Regions from separate parts of the Syntrophomonas curvata genome, predicted to be linked through region 2. Evidence: riboswitches for the same ligand, from Rfam matches in the RefSeq annotation. Region 2 holds a riboswitch; the other holds the start of a gene.
What was found. A riboswitch is a leader RNA that binds a small molecule or an ion and turns the genes downstream of it on or off. The one in region 2 is predicted to bind thiamine pyrophosphate.
Positions count from the first base shown of each region.

Region 1 (4,887 bases), 250 kb from region 2:
TCTAATCGATGCCTCGGCAACTTCCTCCCGGGGGGAATTTAATAACGTAAAATGGTCGGGATGGGCGCTAATGCGAAATGCGTTCTCCCGGGCATAGTCACCCAGGGATTTAAGTTCATCCTTCACCTCAACAAACCAATCCCAGTTTTCCGCTATCGGATGGGTAGCCAGAGGAATCAGTTTTGAAGTGATGCGAAATAACTTAATGTCGTGGGCTTGGTTATGGAAAAAAAGCCGCCGGGTATTGCGCAGATTCTCCCTGGCAATGGAACTTAATCTGGAGAATCTGGCTTTTTCGCCGTCGATTTTGGACAAATTCTGAAAGGTAATAGTCTTTGAAGGAGTACATTCCGGGACTATTACGGACATAGCCACATAACCAAAATAAATCCGCAAAATATTTCACCAGTCTTTTACCATATTTTTTCCTGCTCTGCAATAACTAAGCGGAGTCATAAAATTATCTATTGACTCCGCTTGGTTATTACCTTTAAAAGGCTAGTCCACTCCTACCATTATACTGGAGGCTTTTATTACTGCATATGCTTCCTTGCCGTTTTCCAAACCCAGATTGTCAGCCGCTTCCGTAGTAATAACTGCAACTATGGTTTCTCCGCCTGGAAGCTGCAAATTAACCTCCGTGTTTACCGGCCCATGATCAAGCTTAACTACCTTTCCTTTCAATCGGTTACGTGCACTTAACTGGATAACCCATACCTCCTTCTATTGGTCATACTACTAGTTTTTCCTTTTTGGATTATCTTAAACAGCCATGATTCTTTAATGCTTTACACAGTCCTATAGAGCTGTTATCTGTAGTATCGATTTATTCCTTTTATTTAAAGCTGACTCTTTCTCCAGCCAGAGCCTTATTTATAGTTTGCACTGCGCATATTTTACCGCACATGGTACAGGTCTGACCATCATGAGCAGAGGATGTACGGTAGGCGCGAGCCTTTTCCGGATCAATAGCTTCCTTAAATTGTGTTTCCCAATCCAGTTTTTGCCGTGCATCCGACATGCGCCGGTCCCATTCCCGGGCGCCAGGTACACCCTTGACAACGTCAGCAGCATGAGCGGCAATACGGGAAGCTATTATCCCTTCCTTTACATCCTCCAGGGCTGGTAAGCGTAAGTGCTCGGCGGGAGTAACATAACACAGAAAATCCGCCCCGGCAGATGCTGCAATTGCTCCTCCGATAGCACTGGTTATATGATCATAACCTGGTGCGATATCTGTAACCAGAGGTCCGAGAACATAAAAGGGGGCTCCGTGGCACAGTTTTTTTTGCAGCTTCATGTTGGCGGCAATCTCATCCAAAGCCATGTGCCCAGGCCCCTCCACTATAACCTGTACGTTTTTGTCCCACGCCGCCCGGGTTAATTCCCCAAGAGTAATTAATTCCTCTATCTGAACCGCATCAGTAGCATCATTGATACACCCGGGGCGGCAGGCATCACCAAGGCTGATAGTTACATCATATTTATGGAGTAAATCCAAAAGCCGGTCATAATGCTCATAAAAAGGATTTTCATTACCGGTCAGTTCCATCCACGCAAATAATAAAGAACCGCCGCGGGATACAATATTCATTAGTCTGGGATTTTTCTTGAAGCGTTCAGCCGTCTTGCGGTTCATACCTGCATGAATGGTCATAAAGTCGACACCATCTTCCGCGTGGGCTTCCACTACTTTAAAAAACTCATCAACTGTTATATTTTCCAGGTCTTTTTCCAAAAAGCCTATGGCGTCATACATGGGAACAGTCCCCAACATAGCTGGTGATATTTCCGCCACCTTGCGGCGAAACTCACGGGTATTGCCGTAACTGCTCAGATCCATGATAGCTTCTGCACCAAGTTTTAAAGCCAGGTCGACCTTTTCCAGTTCATTATCATAATTTAGGCAGTCACGTGATATGCCCAGATTAACATTTATCTTGGTTCTAAGCCCTTCTCCCACTCCCTCGGGGTCAAGCGACTTGTGGTTTATATTGGCTGGAATAGCTACCGCCCCACGCGCAACCTTGTCTATTAAAACCTTTAGAGGAATACCCTCTTTACGGGCAACTGCTTCCATCTGTGGAGTTGCTTGCCCCCTTCGGGCATAATCCATTTGTGTCATAATTCAGCCTCCTATTTTCTGATTCAGTAAATGTATCTGATTAACTCGTCGGCAGGGAAGTAAAATTCAAAAAGCCTGTTCCGCATAGAACAGGCTCGTAAAACTTACTAGCAAAGCTTCCCTACGGCGGCATTACCCGCATCAGGTTCAAAGGGACAAGGGCTACGCCCTATCTCAGCCTTCCGGCACCCCCAGCTGACGCATATTTAATTATAAGGATGATTATAGTATTTAATATTAACTTTGTAAATACAATCCGCTGCCAACACCAATGACTGTATGTGCAAATCGTCTGTGCGGCTTCTCCCGTTAATCGTCCCGCAAGCCGGTCAGGGGGCTAAAAAGCGCGGACGTCTGTTTGCCCCCGCGAGGTATCCCAGCATTTCGAAGCATCCTTGTTCTTTCAATTTATTGGCCAGCAAAGCATAGTAATCCGAATTTACTTGCGAAGTTTGCGGGAAAAGAAGTCTTCCGTTTTTTTAGCACCTCTACTGCAAGAATTTTACATTCCAATACTTTTTCCGAAATTATCGTTAACCGTTAATGAAAATAATGGTTAACAATTAGCTTAAGATACCTTATACTAATGAATAATAAAAAACTAAACTCACATGTTGCTCTTCTTTTTACAATGAGGTGCGTAAACGATGGTAACCGTTATCGGTATCGCTGTATATCATTGTGACGTGCGCCTGTCTCAATTAAATAGATTTTCAAATTCGATGGAGATAAGGAAATGAAGCAAGAATTAAAAAGGGTTTTATCTTTCAAGGATCTGCTGATTTATGGCATGTTGTTTATGGTGGTAATTGCTCCGATGAGTGTTTTCGGCTACGTTTCCAAGGAAAGCCACGGAATGGCTCCGCTGGTTTATTTGATTGGCATGATCGCAATGTTTTTCACTGCTCTTAGTTATGTGCAGATGAGTAAACATATTCCCCAAGCCGGTTCGGTGTATACCTATGTAAAAGAAGGGCTCAACCCGCATGTCGGCTTTTTGGCAGGCTGGCTTATCATTCTTGATTATCTTTTGCTGCCTAGCGTGTTGTACCTAATGACCAGCAACTTTTGTGTGGCACTAATACCGTCCATCCCCGGCTGGCTTTGGATTATTGCTTTCGCTACTCTTAATACTGTCACAAATATACTGGGAATTGAATATACGGTTCGGTCAGGAAAATTAATGTTAGCATTTGAATTGACTGTACTATTGTTGATCCTAATATGTGGGATTATGTATATCAGTGCCGGAGGTGGAAGCGGCAGTTTTAATCTGCATCCTTTTTATCAACCGGGTCAGATTAATCTGCAATTTACAGCTTCAGCTTGCAGCATTGCGGCTCTTGGATTTTTAGGCTTTGATGCTATAAGTACCCTGGCCGAAGAAACTATTGAACCTGAGAAAACCGTTGGCAGAGCTACCTTGTCCGCTCTATTACTGGTAGGGGGCCTGTTTGTGCTGCAGACTTATATCGTTACATTAATTACCCCGGACTATACGCTTATTAATGCGGAAACTGCCTATTTTGATGCTGGAGCAATAGTCGGCGGGCATTGGCTGAAGGTGTTAATGCTGGCGGTCAGCATTATGGCCACGGGTATCGCTAATACCATGACATCACAAGCCGCTACCGCGAGAATCCTTTTTAGCATATCCCGCGATGGTTTGCTGCCGGAATTTATTGGTCGGGTTCATCCTCGTTTTAAAACTCCGCATTGGGCGACTTTGATGGTGGCCTTGCTGTCTCTGATCTGTTCTTTGGCTACGGATCTGGAAATCATCATAAAACTGGTTAATTTTGGGGCAGTGAGTGCATTTATTCTTCTGAATTTTACGGTATTCTATTTCTTTTTCATCAGGAAGGGATATCGTAAATTTAGAAGCATCTGCATTTATCTCCTGGCTCCCTGGATGGGAATTATTATACTTGCCTATATTTGGACAGGTTTTGATGTTACCTGCAAAATAGTCGGTTTGTCCTGGCTAGTCATAGGCATTATCTACGGTGCCGTACAAAGCAAGTTCTACCGGGAAGTACTGCAAACAATGGAAAAGCTGGAGATTTAACCGGCCTTGCTCTCTATGAGGAGCTGAACGTTATACGGCATTTTAAAAGCCGTATAGACTAAATGATATAAATAGGATAAAAGAAAGGAGCATGGCAGTGACCCAATTGGAAAACATAAAAAATTGTGTGCTGCAAGGCCAGATGATTAACAAACAGGAAGCATTAATCATCAGCAAGGCACCACTAGAGGAGCTTGGTGCAGTTGCCAACGATATCAGAGCTCATTTCTGCGGCAATGCCTTTGACATCTGCACCATCATCAACGGCAAAAGCAGCAGATGCTCTGAAGACTGCAAATATTGTGCGCAGTCATCATTTTATCAAACCCAACTGAAAGAATATCCCTTGCTGGACACAGAAACCATCGTGGAGCAAGCCCGGTACAATGAGGAGCGCGGTGTGCTGCGTTATTCAATTGTGACCTCGGGGAAAAGACTAAGTGCAATAGAACTGGATCAGATTTGTGCAAGTATCCGGACCATCCGTCAGCAAACCAATATTGCAGTGTGTGTATCGTTGGGTCTTTTAAATGAAGAACAATTCCGCCAGCTGAAAGAAGCGGGGGTAAGCCGCATTCATAACAATTTGGAGACATCTTTAAGCTTCTTTCCCAATATTTGCACAACCCATAGCCATGCAGACAAAATAGCGGTAATTCGGGCTGCCCAGAAGGCCGGTCTTAATGTTTGCAGC
Region 1 covers NZ_CM129641.1:735,602-740,488, reverse strand. The annotation lists gene uvsE (UV DNA damage repair endonuclease UvsE) at 1-396, opposite strand, end outside; gene ACU70B_RS03125 (TOBE domain-containing protein) at 499-708, opposite strand; gene thiC (phosphomethylpyrimidine synthase ThiC) at 836-2,125, opposite strand; TPP riboswitch at 2,227-2,328, opposite strand; gene ACU70B_RS03115 (APC family permease) at 2,862-4,193, shown strand; gene bioB (biotin synthase BioB) at 4,285-4,887, shown strand, end outside.
Region 1: it holds a riboswitch for thiamine pyrophosphate, as region 2 does, so the genes downstream of both, thiC (phosphomethylpyrimidine synthase ThiC) here and thiD (bifunctional hydroxymethylpyrimidine kinase/phosphomethylpyrimidine kinase) in region 2, are expected to answer to the same signal.

Region 2 (4,887 bases):
GCCGGGCAGATGTCGGAATAGCCGTCGCCGATATAGACCGCCTGGCTGTCGGCGTCCTTTAATTCCCCCATCAGGCTGGTCTTGCAGGTTCCGCAGTTGCCGCAGGTCCGGTTGAGATAGGGGCATTCTATGCTAAAACCGCCGTTATAGACCAGCCGGTTGGCGTAGAAGGGTATGCTTAGCTGATATTTACTCAGGATGATCCGGATGTTGAAATCATAACCGTCACTTAATATGTAGACCGGATAATCCTTATCCCGGCACCATTGCCAGAAATCGATGAAAAAGGGATCGATGTCGATACCCTCTACGAGCTTTTTAAGCTCTCCGGGGGTGGCATCAAAAAGCTCGAAGGTACGGTTGGCGCACTCTTCGGTGGATATCTCTTTATTTTCCCATCTGCGGTTGAGTTCTTCCCAGCCTGCACGGGCATAGGCCTGTACCATGGCCCGGCAGGTGTCGGTTATGGTTATGGTGCCGTCAAAGTCTATAAAGAATTCCTTTTTCATTATTTCCTCCAAAGGTTAATCAGCTTCCGGGATGCCGCTTCTACATCATTACTGCCCAGTATGGCTGATATCAGGGATATGCCGTCAATTCCGGTTGCTTTTACTTCTTCCAGATTGGATATTCCGATTCCCCCTATGCCAACAACCGGGATGGAAACCGCTTGTTTTATTTTTTGCAAATTCCCGGTCCCGATGGGTTCGCCGGTATCCGCTTTACTGCCGGTAGGAAACACGGTTCCGGCACCCAGGTAATCGGCTCCGTTGCGCTCTCCAAACAGCGCCTGTCCTCGATTGGCGACGGAATAGCCCAGGATTTTCCCCGGCCCCAACAGCTTACGGGCAATTTTGAGGGGCAGGTCCTCCTGTCCGATATGGAGTCCGTCGGCATCTACGGCCAGGGCTATGTCCAGGCGGTCGTTTATTATCAGGGGTACATGATAGTGATTCACCAGTTCCTTCATCTTCAAAGCAATATTGTAAAAATCAAGGCTGGAGATATTCTTTTCCCGCAGCTGTACCAGGGTAACCCCGCCTTTTATAGCTTCTTCCACGGCCTGGAACAAATTCCTGCCCTTAAGCATACTCCGGTCACTGACCAGGTAAAGGCTGTAGTCTACAGGCATTGCAGCTTGCCCCCCTTCAGCATATCGTCCTCAGTTAAGGTGTAGACGGAGTCAAACAGTTTAGCCCGGAAAGTACCGGGCAGTACTGCCGGAAGGGATTGGGCGGCTCTTTCTCCTGCCAGGCCGAAGGCCATAATGGCAGCGGCGGCGGCGGCCAGAGCATCATCATCGGCTCCAACCGCAGCCGCTACCAGAGCCCCCACCATACAGCCGGCTCCGGTAATCATGGTCAGCAGAGGGGTACCGTTTTGTACCAGCCAGGTTCTTCTCCCATCACTTATGATATCCGTTGCTCCCGTAGCGGCAACAACGGTGCTATATTTTTCCGCCAGGCTCTGGCAGGCTTCTATAGCGTCATCGCCGTCATCGATTGAATCTACTCCTCTCACTTTACCCTGGTATCCGGCCAGAGACTTGATTTCCCCCATATTCCCCTTGATAACGGTGACCGGTCCGCAATTAAAGAGTTCTTCAATGAAGCTGGTCTTATGGCTGATAGCTCCGCAGGCTACCGGATCCAGTATAACCGGCTTTTTAAGCTCAGCTGCCCGCCGGGCTGCCAGCAGTGCGGCATCTTCCTGTTCTTTAGTAAGGGTACCCAGGTTTATATAGAGGGACGAAGCCAGGCCTACAAACTCCTCCGCCTCGATTCGGGCCTCGCACATGGCCGGGGATGCGCCAAAACAGAGAAGAATATTGGCACAGTCGTTTATGGTTACATAATTGGTAATGGCCTGCACCAGAGGAGTCTTCTCCTTTACCGCACGTAAACAGGCATTCATTTTCTCCAGCATACCATTGTCTCCTTTCCTTAGCTTTTTGCGTTCTCCGTGTCTGCTTTTGCAAGCATTGACCACATGCACCGAATCATCTAACCGCTACCACACCCGCCTTGCGGTATAGTTCATAAAAATGGTGGGTCGGCCCGGCGCCATGACCCAGCGGCAGGGAGTTGGCTATGGCTATATGGATGTACTCTTTGGCTTTCCTTATTGCTTCGGCTGCGCCGTACCCCTTAGCCAGATAGGCGGCGATGGCCGAAGAAAAGGTACAGCCGGTTCCGTGGGTATTGGGGGTAAAAATACGCTTTCCCTTTAGATGATCAAGCTTCTTGCCGTCAAAAACCACGTCGATAGCATCACCGGTTAAATGTCCGCCTTTCACTATGACATTACCGGCCCCCAGCTCGTGGATTTTTAGCGCTGCTTTTTCCATGGCCGCTATGCCGTCAATCTTATCTCCGGTTATAACTTCGGCTTCAAACAGGTTGGGGGTGACTACCGTTGCCAGGGGGAACAGGTTCTGTATCAGGGCATTTTTTGATTCCGGCCGCAGCAGGTGGCATCCGCTTTTGGAAACCATGACCGGGTCGACTACGATATTGCCGGCCTTATGTTTCCGGAGGCAGTCAGCTATAGCTGCAATAACCTCAATACTGGATACCATGCCGATTTTAACCGCGCTAACGGCAATATCCTCAAAAAGGCAGTTGATTTGCGCCTGAACCATGTCCCCATCCAGCTCTCTTACCTGGAACACCCCGGTGGTATTTTGAGCGGTGACAGCAGTTATTACGGTCATGCCATAAGTGCCAAGGGCGCTGAATGTCTTGAGGTCGGCCTGTATCCCCGCTCCTCCGCAGGAATCAGAACCGGCGATGCTAAGTACGTTTTTCATTTTAGTTCCTCCTTCAGTCGGGAAGTAAGCATTTTAACCCCTGCCTAAAGAGTAAAAGCAACAAAAAAAGATGCACAAGCAAATGCATCTTCAAATTATCCCGATACAGTTACTTTCCTACGTTAGAATTACCTAGACAGGTTCAAAGGGTCAAGCCGTAGCGGCTTTCTCAGCTTTCGCTCCCCCAGTAATCTGTGGTTGATGTTATTCTGTTGTCTATTAAACTATCTTACAACCTGCCCCCCCTGTCAAGGTATAAAATCAAGACAAGGCTAAATAATCTTACCGCACCGGTTTGTATCCTTAATGCAACAAGTTGGCGACAAAAAGGAAACATTGGTTCTAATTGGCATAAAAGGGAACAGGCCTTTATACGCCGGTGTTTTTTGCAAAGAGCACCGGATATGGGGAAATAATGGGCACATGCCGAAGTGCGAACAAATAAAAGGGGCCTGTAAAAATTAAAATTTATAAAAAGCGCCTTCCTGGTATGGCATTTGCAAAAGGCTGGCGGTAAAGAGTCCGGAAAAACGCAGGGGGGTGAAATATGCGGTAAACAGAGCATAATCCAACTGAAACCGGTCCCAAACCTGTTCAAGTAAACCATTTCTATTACAATCCGGGACTCTAAGTTCACGTTGCGATTGAATTTAGGTTCACCAATAAGCGAAGGGATAATTTGCTTGCTTATTATCCTGCCGTTGCAGGGTGAACCCGACCCGGCAGTCCAAGCAGAGACCTTTCCCCGAAATATATTTATTCGATAAAACGGTAAGAACAATATTTGTGAAAAAAAGCACACATTGGCCTGTAGGACAGAAACGTCGTAAGACAGTATAAGCGGAGGTGTAAAAAGTGGATTGGTTGGCTTCTTTAGGCATACTGATAGGTATTGCCCTGCTCATCTATTTGGCTTTCAAGGGTGTCAGTATATTGATCATCGGACCTATTACTGCTGTTCTTATTATTTTGACCAATGGTATGGACTTGATTCCGGCGCTTTTTTCTGATTCCAACTCGTATATGGTCGGTCTGGGCAATTTTATCACCAAGTACTTTATAATTTTTATTCTGGGAGCGATTTTAGGCAAATATCTGGAGGACAGTAAGGCGACGGTTACAATCGCCAACAGCGTACTAAAATTGACGGGCCGTTCTAATCCCTATGCTGTTCTGATAGCCGTATTTATCATTGGCGCCCTGCTGACCTTTGGCGGGGTAAATATATTTATTGTTATTTTCACCATCGTGGCCCTTTCCAGACCGTTGTTCCGGGAACTGAACATACCCTGGCATCTCCTGTTGGCACCTATGGTTCTGGGCTGCGCTACCTTTACCATGACTATGTTCCCGGGCTCCCCCTCTATTCAGAATGTCATTCCCACCGTATTGGGTACGACCCTGACGGCTGCCCCCCTGATAGGTATCGTTGCTTCAATCACGGTAACGGTATGGGGATTGCTGTATATGAAATGGCAGTTGAAAATAGCCCTGGACAACGGGGAAGAGTATGTAAGAACCGCAGCCGACGGCAATGCCGGTGCCAGTACCGGTGAAATCCCTTCCCTGGGGGCTGCCTTGGCTCCGATGGTAGTTCTCATAGCAATTATATTGATTGGCAGTGCCATGAAAATATCCGATGTAATCATACCAGCCCTCTTAGCTGCAATTATTGTTGCGGCTATAGTGTTGAATAAGTTCATACCGCATCAGCTGGGCACGCTAAATGCAGGTGCTGCAAATGCCATGTCCCCGGCGATTTTTACTGCTGCCGCGGTTGGAGTAGGCATTGTCGCTGCTTCAGCACCGGGTTTTAAGGTTATTTTAGGTCTTATTGGCAGCCTGCCTGGCGGGGCCCTGGTAGAGATGTCAGCCATAACTGGTTTTCTGGCCGCTGTAACCGGTTCCTCATCGGGGGCGCTGGGAATTGTAATGCCTGCATTCAGCGGAGCCTGGCTGGCTACCGGAATCGCCCCCGAGGTAATTCACCGGATAAGCGCTATCGCTTCCGGGGGGTTATCCTGCATGCCCCACAGCGGAGTAGTTTTCGCTTTGATGGCTATTACCGGCTTAACCCA
Region 2 covers NZ_CM129641.1:484,753-489,639, forward strand. The annotation lists gene ACU70B_RS02245 (MtnX-like HAD-IB family phosphatase) at 1-509, opposite strand, end outside; gene thiE (thiamine phosphate synthase) at 509-1,132, opposite strand; gene thiM (hydroxyethylthiazole kinase) at 1,123-1,926, opposite strand; gene thiD (bifunctional hydroxymethylpyrimidine kinase/phosphomethylpyrimidine kinase) at 2,000-2,809, opposite strand; TPP riboswitch at 2,907-3,005, opposite strand; gene ACU70B_RS02265 (GntP family permease) at 3,665-4,887, shown strand, end outside.